Regions from separate parts of the Gottfriedia sp. OAE603 genome, predicted to be linked through region 4. Evidence: riboswitches for the same ligand, from Rfam matches in the RefSeq annotation. Region 4 holds a riboswitch; each other region holds the start of a gene.

Region 1 (3,185 bases), 1.8 Mb from region 4:
TATCATTATGATGATTAATGATTTGAGAGGCTATTAGCTTACCATTATCAAAAGTACTATGTGCATCTTTAACTAAAATATTGTTGTACCCTTTACTAAAGGCACTTCTTACAGTTGTATCTATGCAAAACTCAGTTTGCATTCCGACAATGACTAATTTTTCTATTTGTAGTTTATTTAGTTCTTCCTGAAGATTCGTCTGGTAAAAAGAATCACATGTTCCTTTTTGCACAACGATATCAGTTGAACGGGGTTTAATTCTCTGATGTATTTCCCAAGTTGATGAACCTTCTTTATATTCAGAATCGTCTTCGGTATGCTGAATATAAACAATCGGCATATTTACTTCTCTTGCTTTTTCAACCATGCTAGTAATATTATCTAGTACCTTTTCTTCATTATGTAGCTTAAAATCAGGATAAGTAAACATTGCATTTTGAACATCTACGACTAATAATGCTGTATGATCATTCATCTTACTGTAATAAGGAGTACATTTCCCCCTATTACACTCACCTCCGTCCTTCATTTTTATTAGGCTAAGCCAGAAAACAATACACAATCATATCATCTTACATAATTATACTTATTGAAAGCTTTTAATTGACGAATTAGGCATAAAATAAAAAAAGAGACTGTAACAGCAAATGCTGTTACAGTCTCTTTTAATCATTAAAGACCAGCTTCAGTTTTTAAAGCTTCTGCTTTATCAGTACGTTCCCAAGGAAGGTCGATATCTGTACGGCCGAAGTGACCATAAGCAGCAGTTTGTTTGTAAATTGGACGACGTAGGTCAAGCATTTTGATAATTCCTGCTGGACGTAAGTCAAAGTTATTGCGGATAACTTCTACAAGTTTTTCTTCTGAAACTTTACCTGTACCAAAAGTATCAATTGCAATAGATACTGGTTTCGCAACACCAATTGCGTATGCTAATTGAACTTCAGCTTTATCAGCTAATCCAGCAGCTACGATGTTTTTCGCAACGTAACGTGCAGCATAAGCAGCAGAACGGTCAACTTTCGTTGCATCTTTACCAGAGAATGCTCCACCACCGTGACGAGCATATCCACCGTAAGTATCAACGATGATTTTACGACCTGTTAATCCTGCATCCCCTTGAGGTCCACCGATTACGAAACGGCCTGTTGGGTTGATAAAGAATTTTGTATTCGCATCGATTAACTCAGCTGGTACAACTGGTTTAATAACAAGTTCTTTAATATCATTTTCGATTTGTTCTTGAGTTGCTTCTGGACCATGTTGTGTAGATACAACAATTGCATCAATACGAACTGGTTTGTTGTTTTCATCATACTCAACTGTTACTTGAGTTTTACCATCTGGACGTAAGTATGAAACTGTTTCATTCTTTCTTACTTCAGTTAGACGACGTGCGATTTTATGAGATAAAGAAATTGGAAGTGGCATTAATTCAGGTGTTTCGTTTACAGCAAAACCGAACATTAAACCTTGGTCTCCAGCTCCGATTGCTTCGATTTCTTCATCTGACATGCTTCCTTCACGTGCTTCTAATGCTTGGTCTACACCTAAAGCGATATCAGCTGATTGCTCATCAATAGAAGTTAATACTGCACATGTATCTGCATCAAATCCGTATTTAGCTCGGTCATAACCGATTTCACGAATTGTTTCGCGAACGATTTTTGGGATATCTACATAAGTAGAAGTTGTGATTTCACCTGCAACAAGTACTAAACCTGTTGTAACTGAAGTTTCCGCTGCTACACGAGCATTTGGATCATTAGCTAAAATTGCATCAAGAATTGAATCTGAAATTTGGTCACAGATTTTATCTGGATGTCCTTCTGTAACTGATTCTGAAGTAAATAAACGACGTTGTGACATTGAGTCCCCTCCTAAATTGAATTGACGGATCTCTTTTTTCTCAACATAAGATTAGAAAAATGTTTTCCTATATCTTATGTTTCCCATTTAAGATAAAGATAACTCAGTGTTAATTACGAAATTGCCATCTGTATTTAAGTTTTGAGCAAAAAAAAAGCCTTCCTCTTATCCATATTGCTTGAGGAAAGGTTTAGTTATTTGCCTTTCGCTCTTATCGTCCAAGACAATAAATTGCCTTGCATCAGGTTCAGCACCTTTCACTTAAAGTGAGGTTGCTGGGCTTCGTAGGGCCTGTATCCCTCCACCTACTCGGGATAAGAGAGTATCCGTATGAAAAGTATCATATTAAAAATAAACTTTCTTGTCAACAATTTTCATCATACTTTAGACACATTTCACCATAAATAGAAAATCATCACACGATTTACATTCATTCCTATTAAATGGGTAATACCTAATAATATCTTTCATACAAGCTAATTTACACCTTTAAGTATACCGTTTTACTCATTTTAAAATTTTTAATAATTTCGTTACACATTTTTCCAACTAATAGTATACACTATTAAAATAAATGTGTTATACTATTTAACGAGATACCTACATGGCAGACAAATTATATTTAAAGGATGGTATTAGTATATGAAGACAGTTGATGTAAATATTGAATTGAATGAATTACTTTCAAGTAATCACATGTATAACCAGCTAAGCGTTTCTGAGCTAGTTGAAAAAGTTCTAACAAGACAAGAAGGTATTCTAACGTCAACGGGAGCAGTTAGTGTATCAACGGGAAAATATACTGGCCGTTCACCAAAAGATAAATTTATTGTAAATGAAGCATCTGTTGAAAACTTAATTGATTGGGGAACAGTAAATCAGCCAATCTCTTCAGATGTGTTCGAAAAATTATATAGTAAAGTACTTACTTACTTAAAAGATAGAAACGAATTATTCCAATTTAAAGGATTTGCTGGTGCTGATACTGGATATCGTTTACCAATCCAAGTTATTAATGAATTTGCATGGCATAATTTATTTGCTCACCAGTTATTTATCCGCCCTACTGAGGAAGAATTACTAACACATCAATCAGATTTTACGATTGTTTCTGCTCCAACTTTTAAAGCTGATCCAGTTGTTGACGGTACGAACTCAGAAGCATTCGTTATTATTTCATTTGAAAAACGTATTATTCTAATCGGTGGTACTGAATATGCAGGAGAAATGAAAAAATCAATTTTCTCAATTATGAATTTCCTATTACCACAGAACAATGTATTGCCTATGCATTGCTCAGCAAATGTTGGTAATGA
Region 2 (3,185 bases), 820 kb from region 4:
AAGGCAGATCAATATCAGCATATTATTAAAATAGGTCGAACGCATTTACAAGATGCAACGCCTTTAACTTTAGGGCAAGAAATTAGTGGATGGCATCGTATGCTTGAGAAAAATGAGCAAATGATATTGGGCAGTATGAAATTTATGAACGAACTTGCTATTGGTGGAACTGCGGTAGGAACTGGCCTAAATGCACATCCCATGTTTGGTGAGCTGGTTGCAAAAGAAATTAGTTTGTTTACTGGATATGAATTTACATCAGCAAAGAATAAATTTCATGCATTAACAAGCCATGATGAAATGGTCTATACTCATGGTGCGCTCAAAGCACTGGCTACTGATCTAATGAAAATTGCGAATGATGTAAGGTGGATGGCGAGTGGACCAAGAAGTGGAATTGGTGAAATAATGATCCCTTCAAATGAGCCAGGAAGTTCAATCATGCCAGGTAAAGTAAATCCAACACAATCTGAAGCAATGACTATGGTCGTAACTCAAATCGTAGGAAATGATATGACGATCGCATTTGCTGCGAGTCAAGGAAACTTCGAATTGAATGTGTTTAAACCAGTTATTATTTATAATTTTCTTCAGTCGATTAGACTGCTAGCAGATGTGATGAACTCATTTAACGAGCATTGTGCGAACGGGTTAGAAGCAAATATAGAAGTCATAAAAAGTCATTTAAATAATTCACTTATGCTAGTAACTGCACTAAATCCTCACATCGGCTATGAAAAAGCAGCTAGTATTGCCAAATTAGCTTATGAAGAAGGTACGACCCTAAAAGAAGCAGCCTTAAAAACAGGATTTCTTACAGAAGAGGATTTTGACCGGATTGTTAAACCAGAAAAAATGACTAAACCAAAAGAATAAGTTACTTAGACTTTATGGAAATGAAAAGACTTGTAGTAGATAATAAATCTTTAAAATACAGCGTTATAAATAACTGAAAAATCTAACATTTATAAAATGGGTTGACTCAATTTTTTAAATCGGTTAATCTTGGTTCAATCAGTCGGAAATTATATAAATACATAAAAATAATCTTATCCAGAGAGGTGGAGGGAATTGGCCCTATGATACCTCAGCAACAGGTTCTTTTGAACACTGTGCTAATTCCATCAGGTAATACCTGAAAGATAAGAAGAGATGATATTTAATCTAGTCCTCTTCTATCTTAGAAGAGGATTTTTTTTATTAAGTGTTTTAGAGATGTAATGCTTGCATAATAAAATAAATAATATTTTATCCAAAAGAGGTGCAGGGACTGGCCCAAGGATACCTCGGCAACGGGTTCTTTATCATACCTTGCCAATTCCAGGGGATATCCCTTATTGAGAGGGTTTTTAATATGTTGTTTAAAGGAGGCAGATGGATTTTTATAATAATAATACCAAGTATTCTTATAAGAAAAGTAAAGTTTTGTAAAGAGAATAGATAAAAATATTTGTGTTGTAAGGAGGATTTAAATTGGAAAATATGTTAAGAAAATTGGTTGAAACTCGAAAGAATGATCTAATCAACAAGTTGATCAAAGTTGGAGTTTATAAAATAGAATCATCTCATTTATTTGAAATTACGCTATCAGAGTTAGAAGAAGAATATACTCGAGTAATGAATGAAAAAAAGCACAATAGAGTTCATTAATTATATGGCTCTGTTCATACAGTTGAAATAAGATTTCTAGAGAACGCCCCATCAAGCCGGCGTGTCTTCTAGCAGAGTTTTTAGGATCGTCTAAAAAAATGTAAGTTTTTATTTGAATAGGAATTAGTGCGACATTAACCAAAAAAATATGAATAAAATAACGGTATTAAATGTTATATCAATGATATGAAAATATGTTTGGGATGTGATGAAAATGAATATCGAAAATATTGAAGCGTTTATTTACGTGATTCACTATGGGAGTTTTAATAAAGCAGCAGATTCTTTATTTTTATCACAGCCAACTGTTACTGCTAGAATTCAATCATTAGAAAGAGAATTAAACTGCAAGCTTTTTCATCGAACTGGAAAACAAGTGATGATCACAGAAGAGGGAAAACGTTTTTTACCTTATGCACAACAAGTCGTGCAAATTTATGAAAAGGGTAAGATGCATATAAATCAAAAAAAATCGCAAACAAATGAATTAAAGATAGGGTGTACAGTTTCTGTTTCAAACTATGTCATTTCCGAGATTATTCCTAAACTCTCAGTCATGAATGATGAGGTACATTATAAAATGATTACGGGTAGTACAGATGAATTGGTGAAGAAGACATTAAATAATGAAATTGATATTGCATTTGTAAGGAAGATTAGTCATCCTAGTTTACAATCTATTAAATTATTTGAGGATCCTATTACTTTATATGTTTATGAGGACCATCCTTTTATTTCTAAACAATCTATCAGCATCCAAGACATTGCTAAGGAGAATCTTATTTTCTTTGAGTGTGGTTCTTTAGATTGGCTTAGAATTCATCGTTTGTTTGAAAATCTAGAATCCCCACCTAATATAAAAATACATACAGATAGTTCAGAAATGGCCAAAAAGCTAATACTAGAGAAATTTGGAATTGCCTTCTTGCCTAGTATTAGTGTTAAGAAGGAAGTGAAAGACGGGTTATTATACCCTATCCATATTGAAGAAACGAAGGGGATTTATTTACAGACTAATATCTTTTGTAATCGAGGAGAGTATTCCGAATTAGTAAATGAAATAGTTAAATTAAGTAAAGAGTTGGTAAAATAGCCAACTCTTTTTTTGATTATTCTCATATAGATCAAGCAAATTTTTTTAAAGATAGTAAAAAATTACATAGGCTAATTCAAATATTCAATAATTGTATAGAAAAGTTCTATTAGAAATTAGATTGACGAAATTTTCAGTCAATGATAAAGTTGGTAACAATTAATTCCTAGTTAACCAATAAGAAATATAGGTATTAACTGATTTTCATAGAGGAGGTAGATACTTTGAAGGATATTGTTATTATTTCATCAAGTTCATCAACAAAATCCAGATTAAACGGCATCGTTCAATATGTACAGAGGAAATGGGAATATGAGGGATTGAATGTATGCCAAGTTAACATAAGGGAGTTACCAGCAGAGTCTTTAATAAATAGTGACTTTCTAGATGCAGAAATAAAAGAAGCACTAAATAAAATCGAAAATTCCATTGGAATCGTGAT
Region 3 (3,185 bases), 360 kb from region 4:
ACAATGGTTGAAATGCAAGAGCCATTAAAAGAAATGACAGGTATTGATATAGCTGAATTGATCAAGTCATATGCATCCAAGACGAATGGCTATAAAAATCAAGGCGCTGTCACTGTTTTACCTGAACAAAGTATAGAAAATAGCAAGTCTGATGGAACTAATACTATCGAATAACTATTATTTTTATAGAGTAGCCAACGGCTACTCTTTTTTTGAAGTAATTTTTATATGTGTTAAATTAGTAATGAAAAAATTGAACAACATATACGTTCGTAAAATAGATGAGATTTAAGGAAAATGAGGACAAAACATGGATGGAAAAGTAATTATTGAGGATTACTCACAGCAATGGGCTTTAGAATATAAAAAAGAAGAAACAAAGATTAGAAATGTTTTAGGTGAAACTTTAATTCAAATTGAACATATTGGAAGTACCTCAATTGAGAACCTAGGATCAAAACCCATAATTGATATGATGTGTGGAGTAAAACATATAAATGCAATCCAAGACTTTATTAATTCATTTGCTGAAATTGGATACGAATTCGTTTGGCATGAGGAGTTTCCCGAAAGGCGTTTTTTTAGAAAAGGTGAATATAGAGCAGGAACACACCACCTTCATATCTATGAATTTGAAAGTGACTTTTGGATAAATAATATTTTATTTAGAGATTATTTGAGAAAGCATCCTGATGTACGTAACGAGTACTATCATTTAAAAATAAAATTAGCTGAAAAATATCCAAATGATAGAGTTTCATATACAAACGGAAAAAATGAATTTATAAAATGCATTGTTAAAAAGTCTAGAAAACTAAAGGAGACATAATGATGAATACTAAAATAACAGAATTTGAATTTCAAGAAATAATTCACAGACGAAGTAAAGGTGAAATAGACTTTCCTCAATTCTTAGATGAATTGTCTCAAAGAGGCATAAACGAATATGAAATAGACGTTGCAACTGGTCAATCTACTTATAAGAGAGTCAATTCAGAATTTAAAACAGATTCACAAATAAACTTAGCGATCTCAAATCAATTTGATAGAAATAAAGTATTAGAGGCAATTGCTAACATTTCACAACCTTTTTTAGAATTCTTAAAAGAGATTGCGGAGGCAGGAATTGTAAGCTATCGTGTCTGTATTCCTGAGAAAAAGGTTACATATTTCGGTATTGGTGAAGAAAAAATTGATGAGTCGCTAAATATATGAAATAATTCTTAAGCCAATTATAGAAATGTAATTGGAGAGGTGTTTTAGTGAATATGATCTTAATAAGGGAGAAAAACTCCAGATTATTGAGAGTATTGTAATCTAATTAAAACAGGGAATATAGACGAATGACAGTTTTAAAGTAGCTATCATCATCAGTAAAAAAATAGTTTAACATTAGAACTAATTAATTGACAATTAAAAAAAAATAAACTATTATCACTTTATTAATAAAAAAGTTTTGAATTTATATTTTTCTTCTTATCTAGAGAGGTGGAGGGACTGGCCCTTTGAAGCCTCGGCAGCAGGTTCTTATGAATACTGTGCCAATTCCAACAAGCAAATGCTTGAAAGATGAGAAGAGGGTTTTTAAACTCTCTTCTTTGGAGGAGAGTTTTTTATTTTGAGTATAATTCCAACTTAGTAGATAGGTAAACTTAGTGATGTTAAAAATAAGGGAGAGAGTCTAGATGAAATATGGTTTTTGGTTGCCGATTTTTGGAGGCTGGTTACGAAATGTAGACGATGAAAATATGCCGCCAACTTATGAATATGCAAAAGATGTTATTCAATCAGCTGAAAAATGGGGCTACTCAACTACTTTAATAGCTGAATTATATTTAAATGATATTAAGGGACCAGAGCATGACTCTCTTGAAGCTTGGTCTACAGCAGCAGCACTTGCAGCGGTGACGGAAAAAATAGAAATTATGACGGCGATTCGCCCTGGGTTTCATAATCCAGCTGTAGCAGCAAAAATGGCAGCAAATATTGATCGAATCAGTAACGGACGATTTACATTAAACGTTGTATCTGCTTGGTGGGCAGACGAAGCACGTCAATATGGTGGTATTTTTACAGAACATGATGAACGTTATGCTCGGACCGAAGAGTTTATTGATGTACTAAAAGGTTTATGGACAGAAGAAACCTTTAATTATTCTGGCCAATTTTACGACTTGAAAGACACGAAGCTTGCTCCAAAGCCTGTTCAAAGACCTAACCCGATTTTATATGCAGGTGGTGAAAGTGAAAAAGGCAAGCAAACCATTGCAGAAAAATGTGATGCATATGTAATGCATGGTGGAACTGTTGAAGAGATCGAGCGAAAAATAGCAGATATGAAAGCCCGACGTGAACAAACTGATAATGTACCATTCAGTTCTTTTGGAATGGCTGCGTATGTAATTTGCCGTGATACTGAAGAAGAGGCAAAAGCTGAGCTTGAAAAAATCACAAAGGTGAAGGATTCAAGCGGATATGCTGGCTTTAAAGACTTCACTACAAAGTCACAATTAGAGCAACAAATCCAATTACAGGATTACTCGGTGTCTAACCGAGGTCTACGCCCAAATTTAGTAGGAACTCCAGATCAAATTGCAAATCGAATTTTACAATATGAAGAAACTGGCTTAGACTTATTATTATTACAATTTTCTCCTCAACTTGAGGAAATGGAACGATTTTCAAAACAAATTATGCCATTAGTTGAACAAAAACGTAGTTTAATAAAGAACTAGAAAGGGGTCGTAAAATGAGTAAAATATATGTAATTCATGAAAATAGTGAGTGGACAGTCCATTTAACAAAAAGATTGGAGGAACTTGGTGTTCCATATGAAGAGTGGCATTTAGACGAAGGAACTTTAGATTTATCTACCGAACCACCAGAAGGTATTTTTTATAGCAGAATGAGTGCTTCTTCACACACACGTGATCACCGTTTTGCGGCTGAATTTACTGCGCAAGTATTAGCTTGGCTTGAAGCTCATGGACGTACGGTGTTAAATGGAACGAATGCATTAAAACTAGAGGTTAGTAAGGTTTTGCAATACTTAGAATTAAACAAGTATGGTGTTAAGACGCCAAAAACAATTGCAGCGGTCGGAAAAGAAAACATTTTGAAGGCAGCTGAAAGCTTTGCAGGACAGTCATTTATTACGAAGCATAATCGTGCAGGTAAAGGATTAG
Region 4 (3,185 bases):
GAGAGTATTTATGAGTAATAGGATTTTCTACTGAATTTTGTAGAGCTTTTATAATATGATTTGGCGTTGGTTGGTCTGGATTTCCTTGACCAAGATTAATAACATCATGACCATTTTTAATAGACTCATTTACCTTCATAACGAGAGAGGCAAAGAATTGCTTTGGTAGATTTTCTAATAATTTACTAGGTTTCAAGTTCATCACTCCAAAAAAATATAGTTCATTGATTTGTATGACTACAAGACTTACATTTCAAACAATGAATATTGCAATAACTTTCACCATCATATATGCTCATTTTAAAAATGTCTATAAAATTTAGAATAGGGTGAATATAAATTGATTAAGATTGCATGTATACAATCAGACGTTGTTTTAGGGGATTCTATTACTAATTTCATGAAGATGAAAGGCAAAATCATTGAGGCAATTAATCAACATGCAACAGTAATTGTGTTGCCTGAACTGTGGACGACCGGATATTGTTTAGAAGAAATTACGAAGCATACAGGTCAACAGGAATCTATTATTTCTGAACTTCAAACGATTGCTCGAAATAATCAAGTGACAATCATAAGTGGTTCATTTCCAATTGAGCGTGAACATGGCGTGACAAATACATTAATCGTGATAAACAATCAAGGTGATGTGGTGAAAGAATATGACAAAGTCCATTTGTTCCAGTTGATGAACGAGCACCACTATTTACAGTCTGGAACTGACAATGGTTTATTTACCATCGATGGCTTAGAGGTAGCTGGATTTGTTTGTTATGATTTACGTTTTCCGGAATGGATTCAAACTCATGCTGTAAATGGTGCAAAGGTTTTGTTTTTTGTTGCTGAATGGCCTATTCAAAGAATGGAGCATTGGGAAACTTTATTAAAAGCTCGTGCAATAGAAAACCAATGCTATGTAGTCGCATGTAATCGTGTTGGGAAAGATTTAGCGAATACATTTGGTGGAGGCTCGGTGCTGATTGATCCTTGGGGTGAAGTTTTAGTGAAAGGTTCTACCGAAGAAGAAATTATTTATGGAGAAATCGACCGAGGAAAAGTAGAGGAAATCCGCAATACCATCCCAATTTTTGAAGACAGAAAAGATGGAATTTATAAAAGTTTCAAAAAAAAACGTTTGACAAACTAAAAAATAATCATCTACAATACGGTTATAAAATTTAATATGCGAACTCTTATTTCGAGTAGGCGGAGGGATTTGGCCCGATGATGCCCAGCAACCGACCATAATACCATTGTGAAATGGGGCGTGAATATACGCCTGAGCTTAAATGCTCAGTAAGGCACGGTGCTAATTCCAACAGAAAAGAAATTTTCTGGTAGATAAGAGACGAAAGCCAATTTCCGATTGCCCCTTTTCGTCTCGAGAAGGGGCTTTTTATATTGTAAATTTTAAGGGGGATGAATAGTAATGACTGTCATTCAGAAGAAAGAATATAGACCTTTAACAGAGGCAACATCAATCACTTACTTACAAAAATTGGGTTATTTTACAAATCAAATATGTGAAAGTGTTGAAATTGGGGACGGAAATTTAAACTTAGTTTTTAAAGTAAGACCTGTTGGTCAAGAGCAAGGATTAATTATTAAGCAAGCATTACCATATGCAAAAGTAGTTGGAGAAAGTTGGCCACTAACATTAAAAAGAGCAACAATCGAAAGTAATGCAACAAAAATTTATAATGATTTAATTCCAAATCTAGTTCCGAAAATATTTGCACATGATGAAGAACAAGCAGTAACTGTTATGGAAGACCTTTCTCATTTACAAATCTTACGTAAAGGATTAATCGAAAAGAAAAGCTTTCCATTTTTTGCAGAACACATCGGTGAGTTTTTAGCAAATTCATTATTTTTCACTTCTGATTTCGGAACGACGCCTGCCAAAAAGAAGGAGCTAGAGCTTACTTTTAATAATCCTGAGCTATGCGATATAACGGAAGATCTAGTATATACGGATCCATTTTTTAATAGCGAGACAAATAGTTTTGAAGAGGAACTACTAGAAGATGTTCAAGCTTTATGGAACGATAAAGTGCTACAACTTGAAGCTGCAAAACTGAAACTTGATTTCTTATCAAAAAAAGAAGCATTATTACACGGTGATTTACATACAGGCAGTATATTTACATCAGCAACTGAAACAAAAGTAATCGATCCAGAGTTCGCATTCGTTGGCCCAATTGGATTTGATTTAGGGCAAATTCAAGCAAATCTATTATTCCAAATATTTAGTAGAACTGAGCAAAAAGAAGAAATACTTGATCAGCTTGTTACGATTGAAAAAGTTTTCAATGAAACATTTATCAGGCTATGGGAAGAGCATAGTGTAAGACCGTTTAACCAAGTCGAACTTATAAAAGAAAAGCTTGAAGGATATTGGATTGATGCAATTGGCGTAATTGGTTGTGAATGTATTAGACGTTCGATTGGTTTAGCACACGTAGAGGATATTGATTCGCTTGAACTAGACCGTAAAATTGCAATTAAAAAAGAGATCCTCGCGTTTGGGGCGAATTGCATAAAGAATAGATTTACTATTGGCAATATTAAAAATTTAATTTCTGATTGGAGCAACAAATCATGACTACATTACAGCAAATACCTGAATCATTACAATGGAACGGTGAAATTTTAAATATTCTTGACCAAACAAAATTACCACTAGAAATTGTTTATATAGAAGCAACCTCATTACAAGATGTGAGAGAAGCGATTGTAAAGCTACAAGTGAGAGGAGCTCCTGCGATTGGATTGGCAGCTGCTTATGGCTTATATCTAGGCGTGCGTGACATTGAAACAGACAAAGTAGAAGAATTTCGCGAGCAGTCAAGACGATTTGCTGATGAATTAATTAGTGCAAGACCAACTGCAGTAAATTTAGCTTGGGCTGTAGAAAAGCTTCTTCAACTTAGCTTGGATGCACAGTCAGTAGCAGAAGCGAAATTCATCATTATAGAAGAAGCGATTAAATTACATTTAGCTGACGAAGCTACGTGTAAAGAAATTGGAGAAAATGCATTAACACTTTTACATGATGGTGCTGCTGTATTGACACATTGCAATGCAGGTAGTATTGCAACAAGTCGATATGGAACCGCACTTGCTCCGCTTCATTTAGCAAAAGAAAAGGGTTGGGAAATTTCAGCGTTTGCTACTGAAACTAG

What was found. Region 4 has a riboswitch for S-adenosylmethionine ahead of mtnK (S-methyl-5-thioribose kinase). Riboswitches for the same ligand answer to the same signal wherever they lie in the genome.
Region 1: linked by a shared signal. The riboswitch ahead of metK (methionine adenosyltransferase) and the one ahead of mtnK (S-methyl-5-thioribose kinase) in region 4 are both predicted to bind S-adenosylmethionine.
Region 2: linked by a shared signal. The riboswitch ahead of ABID96_RS04150 (Fur-regulated basic protein FbpA) and the one ahead of mtnK (S-methyl-5-thioribose kinase) in region 4 are both predicted to bind S-adenosylmethionine.
Region 3: linked by a shared signal. The riboswitch ahead of ABID96_RS10140 (LLM class flavin-dependent oxidoreductase) and the one ahead of mtnK (S-methyl-5-thioribose kinase) in region 4 are both predicted to bind S-adenosylmethionine.

The regions. Positions count from the first base shown of each region.
Region 1 covers NZ_JBEUNN010000001.1:3,428,618-3,431,802, forward strand. The annotation lists gene ABID96_RS17435 (cysteine hydrolase family protein) at 1-475, opposite strand, end outside; gene metK (methionine adenosyltransferase) at 673-1,869, opposite strand; SAM riboswitch class I at 2,078-2,190, opposite strand; gene pckA (phosphoenolpyruvate carboxykinase (ATP)) at 2,512-3,185, shown strand, end outside.
Region 2 covers NZ_JBEUNN010000001.1:841,719-844,903, forward strand. The annotation lists gene fumC (class II fumarate hydratase) at 1-876, shown strand, start outside; SAM riboswitch class I at 1,047-1,149, shown strand; SAM riboswitch class I at 1,246-1,347, shown strand; gene ABID96_RS04150 (Fur-regulated basic protein FbpA) at 1,483-1,650, shown strand; gene ABID96_RS04155 (LysR family transcriptional regulator) at 1,865-2,743, shown strand; gene ssuE (NADPH-dependent FMN reductase) at 2,968-3,185, shown strand, end outside.
Region 3 covers NZ_JBEUNN010000001.1:2,027,447-2,030,631, forward strand. The annotation lists gene ABID96_RS10125 (flotillin family protein) at 1-174, shown strand, start outside; gene ABID96_RS10130 (GrpB family protein) at 311-829, shown strand; gene ABID96_RS10135 (DUF1398 family protein) at 832-1,215, shown strand; SAM riboswitch class I at 1,474-1,576, shown strand; gene ABID96_RS10140 (LLM class flavin-dependent oxidoreductase) at 1,686-2,735, shown strand; gene ABID96_RS10145 (ATP-grasp domain-containing protein) at 2,750-3,185, shown strand, end outside.
Region 4 covers NZ_JBEUNN010000001.1:1,665,912-1,669,096, forward strand. The annotation lists gene ABID96_RS08210 (aminotransferase class I/II-fold pyridoxal phosphate-dependent enzyme) at 1-205, opposite strand, end outside; gene ABID96_RS08215 (carbon-nitrogen family hydrolase) at 344-1,147, shown strand; SAM riboswitch class I at 1,191-1,348, shown strand; gene mtnK (S-methyl-5-thioribose kinase) at 1,430-2,605, shown strand; gene mtnA (S-methyl-5-thioribose-1-phosphate isomerase) at 2,602-3,185, shown strand, end outside.